DNA from 2 places in the Mesorhizobium sp. M1328 genome. Region 1 is predicted to be linked to the other one. Evidence: riboswitches for the same ligand, from Rfam matches in the RefSeq annotation. Region 1 holds a riboswitch; the other holds the start of a gene.
What was found. Region 1 has a riboswitch for S-adenosylmethionine ahead of NKH23_RS17955 (O-succinylhomoserine sulfhydrylase). Riboswitches for the same ligand answer to the same signal wherever they lie in the genome.

Region 1 (7,131 bases):
CCGCCGCAATGGCGCGGTTTCCAGCTATTCGCGCCCGCCTTCTAGTCGGTGACGACCGCATCAGCGGCAATCCAAAACTCAATAATTGCGTGAAGGGTTGGGAGGCGGCCCATTATCGCTGGGTCATCCTTGCCGATTCCAACGTGCTTATGCCGAGCGATTATGTCCAACAGCTGATGGCGGCATGGCGGCCCGATACCGGCCTCGTCTGCTCGACGCCGATCGGCTCGCGGCCGGGCGGGTTTTGGGGGGAGGTCGAATGCGCCTTTCTCAACACGCTGCAGGCACGCTGGCAGTACGCTGGAGAGGCGCTCGGCCTCGGCTTCGCGCAGGGCAAGAGCATGTTGTGGAACAAGCCGATGCTCGATGCCAATGGCGGCATCCGCGCGCTTGCTGCCGAGATCGCCGAGGACGCCGCCGCGACCAAGCTGGTCAACGGGCTCGGACTGCGGGTCAATCTTGTCGCCTCGCCCTTCGAACAGCCGCTCGGCCGGCGCACGCTTGGCGAGATCTGGTCGCGGCAGGCGCGCTGGGCGCGGCTGCGCCGCGTCACCTTTGCACTGTTCTTTGCCCCCGAAATCCTGATCGGCGCGGCGCCGCCGCTGGTGCTTGCGCTGATCGCCGCGGCTGACGCCGGCGTCAGCCTGCCGGCAACCGCCATCGCCGTGCTGGTCGCGGCCTACCTGCCGGAATGCGTCTTGGCCTCGGCCAAGGGATGGCACCTGTCGCCGCGCACGATCCCGGCGATGATGGCGCGAGACCTGATGCTTCCCGCCATTTGGGCGCGCGGATGGCTGAGCGGCGCCGTCGACTGGCGCGGCAACGTGATGACCATCCAGACCAAGGCCGTCGCGGAGCTGGAAGAGACCCCGTCCGGCGCCTGATCGGCGCATCCCCGCTCGCCTCTGTTCGGCCAGTCCTTATCCGGCAGCTCTCAGCGCTTGCTCGATATCTTCGAGCAGATCGTTGGCATCTTCCAGGCCGACGGAAAGCCTGAGCGTTCCCGGTCCGATACCGAGCTCGGCGCGAGCCTCATCGGTCAAGTTCTTGTGCGTCGTCGTCGCCGGATGGGTGATCAGGCTCTTGGCATCGCCGAGATTGTTGGAAATCAGCACGATGTCGAGTGCGTTCTGGAAGGCAAAGGCCGCCTGCTTGCCGCCCTTCACATCCAGGCAGATCAGCGTCGAGCCGCCCGACATCTGCTTCTGGACCACGGCCGCTTGCGGGTGGTCGGCGCGGCCGGGATAGATGACGCGGGCGATTTGCGGGCGCTCGGCGAGGAAATCCGCGATGCGGCCGGCACTTTCCGTCTGCTGACGTACGCGCAGCGGCAGCGTCTCCAGGCCTTTCAGCAGCGTCCAGGCATTGAAGGGCGAGAGGCTGGGGCCGGTGTGGCGGAAATAGTCGTGCAGGTTCTCGTCGATCCATTTCTTGTCCGACAGGACGATGCCGCCAAGACAGCGCCCCTGGCCATCAATATGCTTGGTCGCGGAGTAGACGACGATGTGGGCGCCGAGCTGCAGGGGTTTCTGCTGCAAGGGCGTGGCGAAGACATTGTCGACGATCAGCCTGGCGCCAATCGAGTTGGCAAGTGCGGCGACGGCGGCGATGTCGACCACCTCCAGCGTCGGATTGGTCGGGCTTTCCAGGAAGAACAGTTTGGTGTTCGGCTTGACCGCCTTTTCCCAACTGGCGATGTCTGTGCCGTCGACCAGTGTTGCCTCGATGCCGTATTTCGGCGCCAGCGTCTCGACCACCCAGCGGCAGGAGCCGAACAGCGCGCGCGCCGCGACGATATGGTCGCCCGCCTTGGCGCTGCACAGCAGTGCTGCCGTCACCGCCGCCATGCCGGATGCCGTGGCGCGCGCGTCCTCGGCGCCTTCCAGCGCGCACATGCGTTTTTCAAACATGTCGACGGTCGGGTTGGCATAGCGCGAATAGATGAAGCCCGGCTCCTCGCCCTTGAAGCGGGCTTCCGCCGCTTGCGCCGTCTCGTAGACATAGCCTTGGGTGAGATACATCGCCTCGGAGGTCTCGCCGAAGCCGGAACGCAGCGTCCCGGCATGCACGAGTGCGGTCTGAGGCTTCCAGTCGCGCTTCTTGTTCATCATTCTATCCAACACCAAAAATGGTCCAAACAACAAAAAACCGGTCGCGAAAGTCGCAACCGGTCCATATGGCCTTGCGGCCCGACGGTCCTTTAGCGACTTGTTTAACGTGGCTGCAAGCCGACCGGCCAAATCACCACGGGATAACGACCTTTAGACCCGCGCCACGCTTGCGTCAATTGCCGGCATGATTAAGAGGGTTGTACCAAGCAGGTGCCAAAGGCGTCCACGGTCGGACCTGCGACAGAACAAGACCTCGCCCGGCGTTCGAACGGAGCCAGACCCTTGCGGCAGACAGGCATTCTTCCCGATCAGGATATTTCCGCGCTGTTCCAGTCGGGCGCGCTGAAATCGCCGCGCACGCTCGATGCCGATCAGATCCAGCCGGCCAGCCTTGACCTCAGGCTCGGCGACAAGGCCTGGCGGGTGCGTGCTTCCTTCTTGCCCGGCCCGGACCACAGGGTTGTCGATAAGCTCGACCGGCTGAAGCTGCACGAGATCAACCTCGCCGATGGTGCCGTGCTGGAAACCGGCTGCGTCTACATCGTGCCGCTGCTCGAAAGCCTGGCGCTGCCCGTGCATATTTCCGCCTCCGCCAACCCGAAAAGCTCGACCGGACGGCTCGATATCTTCACCCGGGTAATGACCGATCGCGGCCACGAGTTCGACAAGATCGCCGCCGGCTATGAAGGCCCGCTCTATCTGGAGGTCAGCCCGCGCACCTTCCCGATCGTGGTGCGGACCGGCTCGCGGCTGTCGCAGATCAGGTTCCGCACCGGCAATGCGCTTTTGTCGGAAAGCGAGCTGCACGAGTTGCACCGCGCCGAAATGCTGGTCGCCACCGAACCACCCAATATCTCAGGCGGTGGCATCGCGCTGTCGATCGATCTCGACGGCGACAAGGACGGGCTGGTCGGCTATCGCGGCAAGCACCACACCGGCCTGGTCGACGTCGACAAGCGCGCCGCGCAGGATGTCGTCGATTTCTGGGAGCCGCTCTACAAGAGCGGTGCCGGCGAGCTGGTGCTCGATCCGGACGAATTCTATATTCTGGTGTCGCGCGAGGCGGTGCATGTGCCGCCGCTCTACGCCGCCGAAATGACGCCCTTCGATCCGCTGGTCGGCGAGTTCCGCGTCCATTATGCCGGTTTCTTCGACCCGGGTTTCGGCCATTCGGCGTCGGGCGGCACCGGCAGCCGGGCGGTGCTCGAGGTACGCAGCCATGAAGTGCCGTTCATCCTCGACCACGGCCAGATCGTCGGGCGGCTAGTCTACGAGCACATGCTGAAACGGCCGCAAGCGCTCTACGGCACAGATCTCGGCTCGAACTATCAGGCGCAGGGCCTGAAACTGTCCAAGCATTTCCGCGCCGCGCGCTGAGCTTGTTCGCAAGCCGTCAGCCGCGAACAAGCCGTCAGCCGCGAAACAGATATTCTTTCGCGGCGCCAAGGCAGCCATGAAACTGACCGATAAAGAGCAGTTCTCGCACTGCCAATCGCTTCTTCCCCCAAAATCCTCTGGTTTGCTTCTCGTCAAGTGAGGCGCTTGAGCTGGACTGCAAGGGGAACAACTGCTTGCCGAGACATCCCAGCACATGGGCTCTGGCGGAGTCGATACCGCAGGCTCTGCCATTGTCGTTCATTCTGTCAGCGCGGAGTGCGGACGTCATGCGATCCGCGTTGCGCATCAGAAAGCTCACTTGCGATTTCGAATAGCCGGTGGCCAGAAGCCGGTTAGTCATCGACATCCGGGCTTCGCGATAGGATTTTGCGCTGCATTGTCCGGCGCTGTAAGCCGCTGGGGAGAAATAGGCGAGGAACAGGACTAAACTTACGAACACAGTGCCAATCCGCAGGCCGTTCATCTTTCGCCCCTGAATTCTGTCACCAGTTTACAACGCCTTCACCGCCACCTTCACCGGCTGCTCGATTTCAAGCGGGTTGCGCAGCGGCAGGCCGAAATCCTGGGCCTCGATTTCGAACACGTCGCCGGCCTCGGTCCTGATGCCGTCGGCGAAGGACAGCGTCGCCGTGCCGAACATGTGCACATGCACGTCGCCCGGCTGGCGGAAGGCCGAGTATTTGAAGTGGTGATGCTCGAGATTGCCAATGGTGTGCGACATGTTCGCCTCGCCCGACAGGAACGGCTTTTCCCAAAGCAGCTTGCCGTCACGCAGGATGCGTGAGGCGCCGCGGATGTCGGACGGCAGATCGCCGATCAGGATTTCGGGCCCGAACGAAGCGTTGCGCAGCTTGGAATGGGCAAGGAAGAGATAGTTCACGCGCTCGGTGACGTGGTCGGAAAACTCGTTCGACAGCGTGAAGCCGACGCGGAACGGGGCGCCGTCGTCGCCGATCACATAGATACCGGCGATTTCCGGCTCCTCGCCGGCATCCTGGGCGAAGGCCGGCGACATAAGCGGCGCCCCGGGCGCCACTGCCATGGTGCCATTGCCCTTGTAGAACCATTCCGGCTGCACGCCAGTCTGGCCCTTCGCCGGCTTGCCGCCCTCAAGCCCCATGCGGAACATCTTCATGGAATCGGTCAGCTGTTCCTCGCCGTCCGTGCTGAGCTTCTTATGCATGGAATCGCGGGTCGCGGCGGAGCCGAGATGCGTCAGCCCGGTGCCGGTGAGATGGAGATGCGCCGGATCGGGATGGTTGATCGGCGACAGCAGCCGCCCCTTCTTGTAGGCTGCGTCGAGATCGACGGTTTCGCCAAAGCCCTTGCGCTCGATCAGGGCGACAAGCCCGCTGCCGGTGCGCGCGGCCTCCATCGCCAGCGAATAGACGCTGCGGGCGCCGTTGATGACGCGGGTCTTGCCGCCGTTGCGGGCAACGACGCGGATCGTCTCGGCGTCGTCGAGGATCTGTGAGATCAGCATGGTAACCCTCTCTGAATTGCGGGCTGGCCTGCCTTTCTCGGCAAACCCTACCCTGCGCGGCCCGGACCCTGTCCTCGCCTCGGTTGAAATTCTTCGTCCGGATTGCGCTCGCGGATCAGGTCCTTCGGGGGACTTTTTCGCGTCGCCCGGCAGCGCCGCGATATGACCCGTATGCCTCCTGGTTGCCTCTCAAGCCTTGTTCTTGTTGTAGACGTCGAAGACGACGGCGCCGAGCAGCACCAGGCCTTTGACCACCTGCTGCCAGTCGACATTGACGCCCATGATCGACATGCCGTTGTTCATGACGCCCATGATAAAGCCGCCGACCACCGCGCCGATGACCTGGCCGACACCGCCCATCGCCGAAGCGCCACCGATGAACACCGCGGCGATGACGTCAAGCTCGCTGCCGAGGCCCGCCGCCGGCACAGCCTGGCCCAGGCGCGCAGCGATAATCAGGCCGCCGAGTGCCGACAGCACGCCCATATTGATGAACACCATCAACGTCAGCCGTTCGGTCTTGATGCCCGATAGCTGGGCTGCCTTGGCATTGCCGCCCATCGCATAGATGCGACGGCCGATCGTCATGCGTTTGGTAACGAAGACGAACAACGCGATCAGCACGCCCATCACCATGAGAACGATGGGGAGACCCCTATAGGTGGCGAATTGGTAGACGAGAAACAGCGCCAGCGCGCTGATCACCAGGGTCTTGACGACGAACAGCGAGAAGGGCTCGGCTTCGTAGCCATGCTTCTCGCGGGTGCGCCGTGCCCTGAGTCCGAAATAGGCATAGGCGAGCACGGCGACGAGGCCGATCACGATCGTCGTCAGGTGCAGCGTCAGGCCGCTGCCGACAATGGTTTTGCCGGCGGCGTTCACGGTTGGCGGTATCAGCGTCAATGGGCCGATCAGGTCCGGAATGAAGCCGGAACTGAGCGCCTTGAAGCCGACGGGGAGCGGCCCCACGGAAGACCCGCCACCCAGCAGCGCCTGGCAGATGCCGCGGAAGATCAGCATGCCCGCCAGTGTGACGATGAAGCTCGGTATTCGATGATAGGCAATCCAGTAGCCTTGTGCCGCGCCGATCGCGCCACCGACGATCAGGCAGATGATCGACACCACCAGCGGATTGCTCAACGGGCCAAGCGGCCAGATGACCATCATCATCGCCGCCAGCGCGCCGATGAAGCCGGCGACGGAGCCGACGCTGAGATCGATGTGGCCCGAAACGATCACCAGAAGCATGCCCAGCGCCATCACGATGATGAAGCTGTTCTGCTGAACCAGATTGCTGAGGTTCACCGGCTTGAACAGCGTTCCGGACGTGGTGAACTGGAAGAACACCATGATTGCGATCAACGCCAGCACCAACCCGTATTCGCGCAGGTTGGTGACCAGCGCCGAGACGGCAATGCGAGGTCCCTGTTGTAGGTCCTGGGCAACGCCGGTCTGCGGCCCGGGAGCGCTTTCGGTGCTCATGATGCTTTTCCTTCTCCGCGGACGATGGCGCGCATTATCTTTTCCTGGCTGGCGTCGCTCGCCGCCATTTCGCCGACGATGCGTCCTTCGTTCATGACGTAGATGCGGTCGGTGATGCCGAGCAGTTCGGGCATTTCCGACGAGATGACGATGATTGCCTTACCCTCGGAGGCGAGACGCGCGATGATCGTATAGATTTCATACTTGGCACCGACGTCGATACCGCGTGTCGGCTCGTCGAGAATCAGCACTTCCGGATTGGCGAACAGCCATTTCGACAGCACCACCTTCTGTTGATTTCCGCCAGAAAGGTTGCCGGTCATCTGGTAGACGCTCGAGGCTCGGATATTGGTCCTGCCGCGATAATCATTGGCGACCGAGAGCTCGCGCAAATCGTCGATCACGCCGTGGCGCGACACGCCGGGCAGGTTGGCCAGCGTGATGTTGTGCTTGATGTGGTCGATCAAGTTGAGACCGTAGGTCTTGCGGTCCTCGGTAACGTAGGCGATGCCGTGCTCCACCGCCTTGCTCACCGAAGAGACATCGATCGGCTTGCCGTTAAGGAACGCCTCGCCGGTGATGCGACGGCCATAGGACCGGCCGAACAGGCTCATGGCAAACTCGGTCCGGCCGGCGCCCATGAGCCCGGCAATGCCG
Region 2 (7,131 bases), on a different contig from region 1:
CGACCGGCACCGAAACGATGACCAGATCGGCGTCGCGAACCGCCTCTTTCGCGTCCGTCGTGTAGGTGTCGCCAAGGCCAAGTTCGCGCGCCCGCGCCAGCGTCGCCTCGCTGCGCGTCGAAATCGCGACTTGGCCGGCCAGTCCCTCGCGGCGGATGACGCGGGCAAGCGACGAGCCGATCAGGCCGATGCCGACCAGCGCGATCTTTTCGAACATCGGTGAGGTCATGGTGTTCTAGCTTTTCAGGAATGTCGCGAGTGCTGCGACAACGCCGCGGTTGGCCTCTTCGGTGCCGATGCTCATGCGCAGCGCGTTGGGAAAACCGTAGCCGGAAACGCGCCGCAATATGTAGCCGCGCTGGCTGAGGTAGTCGTCGGCCGCCTCCGCCGAATGCTTTTTGTCCTCGGGAAAGTGGATGAGGATGAAATTGCCGACGCTCGGCGTCACCCGCAGCCCAAGCCCCTCCAATTGCTCGCTCAGCCAAGCCAGCCAGGTCTCGTTATGCGCTACGCTGCGTTCGATGTGGGCGCGGTCGCGGATCGCCGCGATGCCGGCCTCGATTGCCGTCGCATTGACATTGAAAGGTCCCCGCACGCGGTTGATCGCGTCGATGACGTGCATTGGCGCATACATCCAGCCGATCCGCGCGCCGCCCAGGCCCAATTTGGAGAAAGTGCGGGTCATGACCACGTTTTCCGCGCTGCCCACCAACTCGACGCCGGCTTCATAGTCGTTGCGCCGGACATATTCGGCGTAAGCGGCATCCAGCACCAGAAGCACGTTTCGCGGCAGGCCGGCATGCAGGCGGCGCACCTCCTGGAACGGCACGTAAGTGCCGGTTGGATTGTTTGGATTGGCAAGGAAGATGATCCTGGTGCGCGGCGTCACCGCGGCAAGGATCGCGTCGATGTCGGCGCGTTCGTGGGTCTCCTTGACCGTTACCGGGACCGCACCGGCCGACTGTATATAGATCTTGTAGACCATGAAGCCGTGTTCGGTGATGATGGCTTCATCGCCGGGTGCGAGGTAGGTCTGCGCCAGCAGGCCCAGAATCTCGTCGGAGCCGTTGGAGCAGACGATGTTCGCCGGGTTGAGCCCGTGCACCTCGGCGATCGCTTCCCTCAGGCGCCTGGCGCTGCCGTCGGGATAGACCGCGAGCTTGTCGGCGACCGCGCGCGCGGCCTCTATCGCCTTTGGCGAAGGACCGAGCGGGTTCTCGTTCGCCGACAATTTATGGACCTTGGCGACACCTTCAGACGCCGCGCTCTTGCCGGGCACATAGGCTTCGATGTCCATGATGCCGGCGCGGGGCGTTGGACGTATCTGATCCGGTGTCTGGCTCATTCCATGAAATCCGTCGAGGATGCCTCCATCCGGAGGCCGCAGCGGAAATACAAGCCGTGGCCCGGAATGTCGAGGGGCGGCAATTCGGGATCAAGAACTTGCCGTTGACGAAGCCATGCGCGAGTCATAGAAGAACGGCTACAGTTCCGTGGTGATTTGGCCGGTCGGCTTGCAGCCACGTTAAACAACTTGCTAAAGGGCCGTTTGCATCCTGTAACCGGCTTTGCGAAGGCATGGCCGGTTTTTTGTTGCCCTGACTGGTTGTTGCTCCAGACTGGCGGCAGCTGAAGCCCGGGCAAGGAGATGTGATGGTCGCTTTGCGCGCTCGAAAAACCAACAACGAGGCCGACCAGCCGTCGAGCCCGGTGTTGCGTTTCGGCGCCGACAAGCCGCTCAAGCTCGACGCCGGCACGCTGCTGTCGCCGTTCCAGATCGCCTACCAGACCTATGGCACGCTCAACGACGCGCGCTCCAACGCCATCCTCGTCTGCCATGCGCTGACCGGCGACCAGCATGTCGCCAACACCAATCCGGTGACCGGCAAGCCGGGCTGGTGGGAAGTGCTGATCGGCCCCGGCAAGATCATCGACACCGACCGTTTCTTCGTAATCTCGTCAAACGTCATCGGCGGCTGTCTCGGCTCCACCGGCCCCGCCTCGACAAATCCCGCCACCGCCAAGCCCTACGGGCTCGACCTGCCGATCATCACCATCCGCGACATGGTGCGGGCGCAGCTGAAGCTGGTCGAGCATTTCGGCATCGAACAGCTGTTCAGCGTGCTTGGCGGCTCGATGGGCGGCATGCAGGTGCTGCAATGGGCCTCCAGCTATCCGGAGCGCGTCTTCTCGGCGCTGCCGATCGCCACCGGCGCCCGCCATTCTTCGCAGAACATCGCTTTCCACGAGGTCGGCAGGCAGGCGGTGATGGCCGACCCCGACTGGCATGGCGGCAAATATTTCGAGCATGGCAAGCGGCCGGAAAAGGGGCTGGCGGTGGCGCGCATGGCCGCCCACATCACCTATCTGTCGGAAGCAGCGCTGCACCGCAAGTTCGGCCGCAACCTGCAAGACCGCGAAGCCCTGACCTTCGGCTTCGATGCCGACTTCCAGATCGAGAGCTATCTGCGCCATCAGGGCATGACCTTCGTCGATCGCTTCGATGCCAACTCCTATCTCTACATGACCCGGGCGATGGACTATTTCGATCTCGCCGCCGACCATGGCGGCCGGCTGGCCGATGCCTTCGCCGGCACCAAGACGCGCTTCTGCCTGGTTTCGTTCACCAGCGACTGGCTGTTCCCGACCGAGGAGAGCCGCTCGGTCGTGCACGCGCTGAACGCGGCCGGCGCCTCGGTATCGTTCGTCGAAATCGAGACCGACCGCGGCCACGACGCCTTCCTGCTCGACGAGCCGGAACTGTTCGCCGCCATCAAAGGCTTCATCGCCTCGGCCGCGCGGGCGAGAGGGCTCGGCGCATGACCTCGGAAGGTTGCGGACTGTTCGGATCAGGACCATGCGCCAGGCAGGAGCCGAACGCATGAGCGTCAACCGCGCCCAGCGCGTCGACCTCGAAGTCGTCGCCGATCTCATCCCGCCGCAGTCGCGGGTGCTGGACGTCGGTTCCGGTGACGGCCTGCTGCTCGAATTGCTGCAGGAGACCAAGAAGGTCGATGGCCGCGGGCTGGAACTGTCGCAGCGCGGCGTCAACGAATGCGTGGCGCGGGGCCTGTCGGTCATCCAGGGCGATGCCGACAAGGATCTCCAATTCTATCCCGACAAGGGTTTCGACTTCGTCGTCTTGTCGCAGACCTTGCAGGCGACCCGCAATCCGAAGCTGGTGCTCGACGAACTGCTCCGGATCGGCAACCGCGCCATCGTCTCCTTCCCGAATTTCGGCCATTGGCGGGTGCGCTTTTCGCTGCTCTTCAACGGCCGCATGCCGGTGACCAAGGACCTGCCCTATTATTGGTACGACACCCCCAACATCCATTTCTGCACCATTCGCGATTTCGTCAATCTATGCGACGAGCTTGGCGCGACGGTGGAAAAGGCAACCGCGCTCGACGCCAACGGCCAGCGGATCGGCTTCTCGATGCCGTGGTGGTTCTGGAATTTTTTCGGCCAGCAGGCGGTGTTCCTGCTGAAACGATAAGAGCCAGTCGTAGCAGATCGTCCCTTTATTCGAGAACGTCGGTGGCCTTGTGCGGGTGCTGGACGCCGTCGACGAAGACCACGTCGGACTGGGAATTGCCGGTACGCAGCGGCAAGATCTCCCGATAGGCGGGCGAGTCGTACCATGCGCGCGCCTGCTGCCTGTCGGGAAACTCGATAATCACGAGGTGCCCCGGCCAGGTGTTTTCAACGGCTTCCACCTCGCTGCCATGCACGATGAAGCGACCGCCAAACGGCTCCAGCGTGGCATCGATCTTGTGCAGGTACTCGATGATCTGCGGCCCTGGCGTGACCTGGCGCATATGGGCGACGGCATAGGCGGTCATGGCGTAACTCCTTGTGGTCGAAAGCCGAACAATCGGCTTGATGGGAGCAGTTTTGCCGAGACGTAGCGCACAGGTCGATTACCCCCGAGGTAATGACACTGAATACAAAACTGGCGCGCCGCTGCCGTCACTGAAAGATATTTCCGCCTGGCACCGATGATTTCCCCTCGCCCGCGCTGTCCTTATCGATGAGCGCGCCTGGATGGTCCGGCGGCCGGGAACAGAGAGGTGATCCATGGGATCGTTGCAAGGTCAGAATGTCGTCGTCGTCGGAGGCAGCCGTGGTGTTGGCCGCTCCATCGCGGAGGCCGCCCTCAAGGAGAAAGCGACGGTGCTGGCCGTCGCCCGCGGAAAACAGGCTCTGGCGCAATTTGCCTGGGAGGTCTCGGGTGTGAAGACGCTCGCGGTCGATGCGACGGTGGACTCCGCCCCCGATAAGGTCTTCGCCGCGCTGGAGCCGGACGTGCTGGTGATCTGTGCAGGTGCGCTGGCGCCTTCCGCGCCGGTGCATGAACAGAACTGGAAGGCGTTCTCCGCAAACTGGGACACGGACGTCAAGGCCTCGTTCCTGTTTTGCCGGGCCGCTCTGCGGCGTCCGCTCAAGCCGGGAACCCGGATCGTTCTGATCTCCAGCGGCGCGGCCTTGACCGGCGGGCCACCGAACGCCGGCGGCTATGCCGGCGCAAAACGCATGCAGATGTTCCTGGCCGGTCATAGCCAGAAGGAGGCCGACCGGCTCGGCCTCCGCCTGCGCTTCATGGCGCTCGCGCCGATGCGCATCATGCCGGAGACCGGCGTCGGCAAGGCCGGCGTCGACAGCATCGCGGCCTATATGGGCATCCAGCCGGCGGACTTCATCGCCGCCATGACCGACATGCAAACGCCGGCCGATGTCGGACGGGCGGTGGTCGCGCTCGCCACCGGCCAACCGCAAGGCAGTTCCTTCATGGTGAGCGGGAGCGGCCTTGCACCGGCCGCCTGAGGCGCGCGTAATGCGAACCTAACCCGGAAGTCCCATGACAGACGCTCAGCCACCTCTGGACCCAGCACGCCAGCCGATTCTCGATCGGCTGGCCTTCGAGAAGGTCACGGCCGCGCATCGCCGCGAGCTCAAGCTGCATTGCTATCGCATGATGGGTTCGCTGCACGAGGCCGACGACCTCATCCAGGACACGTTGCTTCGCGCCTGGCGCGCAAGATCGGAGTTCGACGGGCGGGGTTCGGTTCGCGGTTGGCTCTACATGATCGCGACCAACGCTTGCCTCAACGCCATCAAGGCGAGGTCGAGGGCGCGTCGCATTCTCCGGGAACCCGGACGGCCGCCCTCCCACGGGGCGGCCATGGGCGGGCCTGTAGCCGACATCGCCTGGCTGGAGCCCTACCCCGACGCGGAGCTTCCAGACATTGCCGGCAGCGAGCCAGGTCCGGAAGCTCGTTACGAGAGCCGCGAGGCCGTCCAGATCGCCTTCGTCGCCGCGATCCAGGATCTGCCGCCCAGACAGCGCGCCGCGCTGCTGCTTGCCGACGTCCTCGGATGGTCGGCTGTCGAGGCGGCGCGTTTGCTGGGCGGATCGACGGCTTCGATCAACAGCGCGTTGCAGCGGGCCCGCGCAACGCTGGCGGCGCGCTATCCTCAGGGACGGCCGGCCAGCCGATCACGGCCCAGCCCCGAAGAAGGCATGCTGCTCGAACGCTACATGCAGGCCTGGCAGGCCGCCAATCTCGACAGCTTGATCGAGCTCCTGCGTGAGGACGCCATCTATACCATGCCGCCCTGGCGCGAATGGTATCAAGGCCGCGAAGCGATCCGCGGTTTCTTCGAGACCGTTTGGCCGAGGTTTGGCGGCTTGCGCACGCTGGCCACCCGCGCCAATGCCCAGCCGGCGGTCGGGGTTTATTCCCGCAGCCACGATGGCCCTGAATGGCGGGCCCATTCCCTGCATGTGTTCGACGCGGCCGAGGGCGGGATCGCTTCCTTCACGATCTTCATAGGGCCGCTCGGGCCATCTCTGTTCCCGGCCTTCGGCCTGCCACCAGCCTAGCTTACCCCTGGCAAGCCTTACCGGTCGAGTTCCGGGAAATACGGGTCGGAGAAAAACCGCCGGTCGCGCTCGCCTTGCAGGCAGTCGATCGGTGCGTCGACGCGGATCGTCCTCGGATCTTCCCTGGGATACTCGATGCCGCTGACCTCGAGGATCAGTTTGCGGCGAGTGGCGGTGGCGAATTCGGAAGCAGCATAGATCGGCAGCACGAACGAGCCCGGCCCGCCGGTAACGCATTCGGCATAATACCGGTCGAGATGACTGAAGGTAGGTGACGGGCTGATCAGGATCGGCAGGCCGTTGATGACGATGCCCTTCGCCAGCGCCGCATCGCGTGCCGTTGTGACCGGCAAGCCGGTGTTGTTTGGGCCGTCGCCCGAGACGTCGATGACGCGGCGTTTGCCGGCGAAGGCCGTGCCGTTGAAAAGCTCGGCGCCGAAGGCCACTGCACCGGAAATCGAGGTGCCGCGAAAGCTCCTGAACGGGCGGGCCGCGATCTTGTCGGCGAAAGCGTTGGCGCTCTCCTTGCTGTCGACGACCTGCCAGGCAATGACCGCATCGTCGCGGATCGTGCCGGCCCATTCGAAATAGGCGATGGCGATGCGGCCGGAGGTGCCGGCACGCACGGCGTTGATGAAGTCGGGGTGGCGCAGCGCCGCGACATAGCCGGCGCGCTGCAGGGCAAACTCCCTTTCATCCATCGACTGCGAGATGTCGACGGCCAGCACCAGTTCGACATCGACGGCAATTGCATTGGCGGGCGCGGCCGCAGGTGCCGCCGGGGTGCAGGCAAGGCAGGCGAGCAGGGCGAGAGCGTCAAGCATGGCCGATCGGAACGTCCCCATCTGAAACGATCGCGACAGTTTTTCGCCGCGATCGCGGCGAAATAAAGCTTGCCTTCTATTTCTTTCGGCCAGCCGAGGCGATAGCCGGGGGCGGTTCGATGGCACCTGCCCTGATACGGGCGGGCTTGAGTGGCGGTTGGCCGGCATCCTTGACGATGGTCAACGCCCGCCGGAAAAAGCGGGCATTGTGCTGGCCGCGGCCGATATTGAGGATCGCGGCGTCGGGAAGGCGCTTCTCCAGCATCGACAGCACTTGCCTCAGCGTCGGGCCGTCGAACGCGTCCAGCGCCTCGTCGATGATCACCCATTTCGGCCGTCGCAAGGCGAGCCTGGCAAAGGCCAACAGACGCTGCTCGTCGTCGCTGAGTTCACGCTCCCAGCGCGCCGAGCGATCGAGCGAGG

Region 2: linked by a shared signal. The riboswitch ahead of metX (homoserine O-acetyltransferase MetX) and the one ahead of NKH23_RS17955 (O-succinylhomoserine sulfhydrylase) in region 1 are both predicted to bind S-adenosylmethionine.

What each region holds. Positions count from the first base shown of each region.
Region 1 is NZ_JAMYLO010000009.1:139,864-146,994, forward strand. It holds gene NKH23_RS17950 (ceramide glucosyltransferase) at 1-884, shown strand, start outside; gene NKH23_RS17955 (O-succinylhomoserine sulfhydrylase) at 921-2,111, opposite strand; SAM riboswitch at 2,181-2,258, opposite strand; gene NKH23_RS17960 (2'-deoxycytidine 5'-triphosphate deaminase) at 2,394-3,488, shown strand; gene NKH23_RS17965 (hypothetical protein) at 3,523-3,972, opposite strand; gene araD1 (AraD1 family protein) at 4,000-4,992, opposite strand; gene mmsB (multiple monosaccharide ABC transporter permease) at 5,182-6,474, opposite strand; gene mmsA (multiple monosaccharide ABC transporter ATP-binding protein) at 6,471-7,131, opposite strand, start outside.
Region 2 is NZ_JAMYLO010000015.1:108,581-115,711, reverse strand. It holds gene NKH23_RS23725 (prephenate/arogenate dehydrogenase family protein) at 1-229, opposite strand, end outside; gene hisC (histidinol-phosphate transaminase) at 236-1,345, opposite strand; SAM riboswitch at 1,484-1,561, shown strand; gene metX (homoserine O-acetyltransferase MetX) at 1,654-2,823, shown strand; gene metW (methionine biosynthesis protein MetW) at 2,882-3,496, shown strand; gene NKH23_RS23705 (DUF1330 domain-containing protein) at 3,522-3,842, opposite strand; gene NKH23_RS23700 (SDR family NAD(P)-dependent oxidoreductase) at 4,078-4,824, shown strand; gene NKH23_RS23695 (RNA polymerase subunit sigma-70) at 4,859-5,884, shown strand; gene NKH23_RS23690 (DUF1194 domain-containing protein) at 5,902-6,708, opposite strand; gene NKH23_RS23685 (ABC transporter ATP-binding protein/permease) at 6,785-7,131, opposite strand, start outside.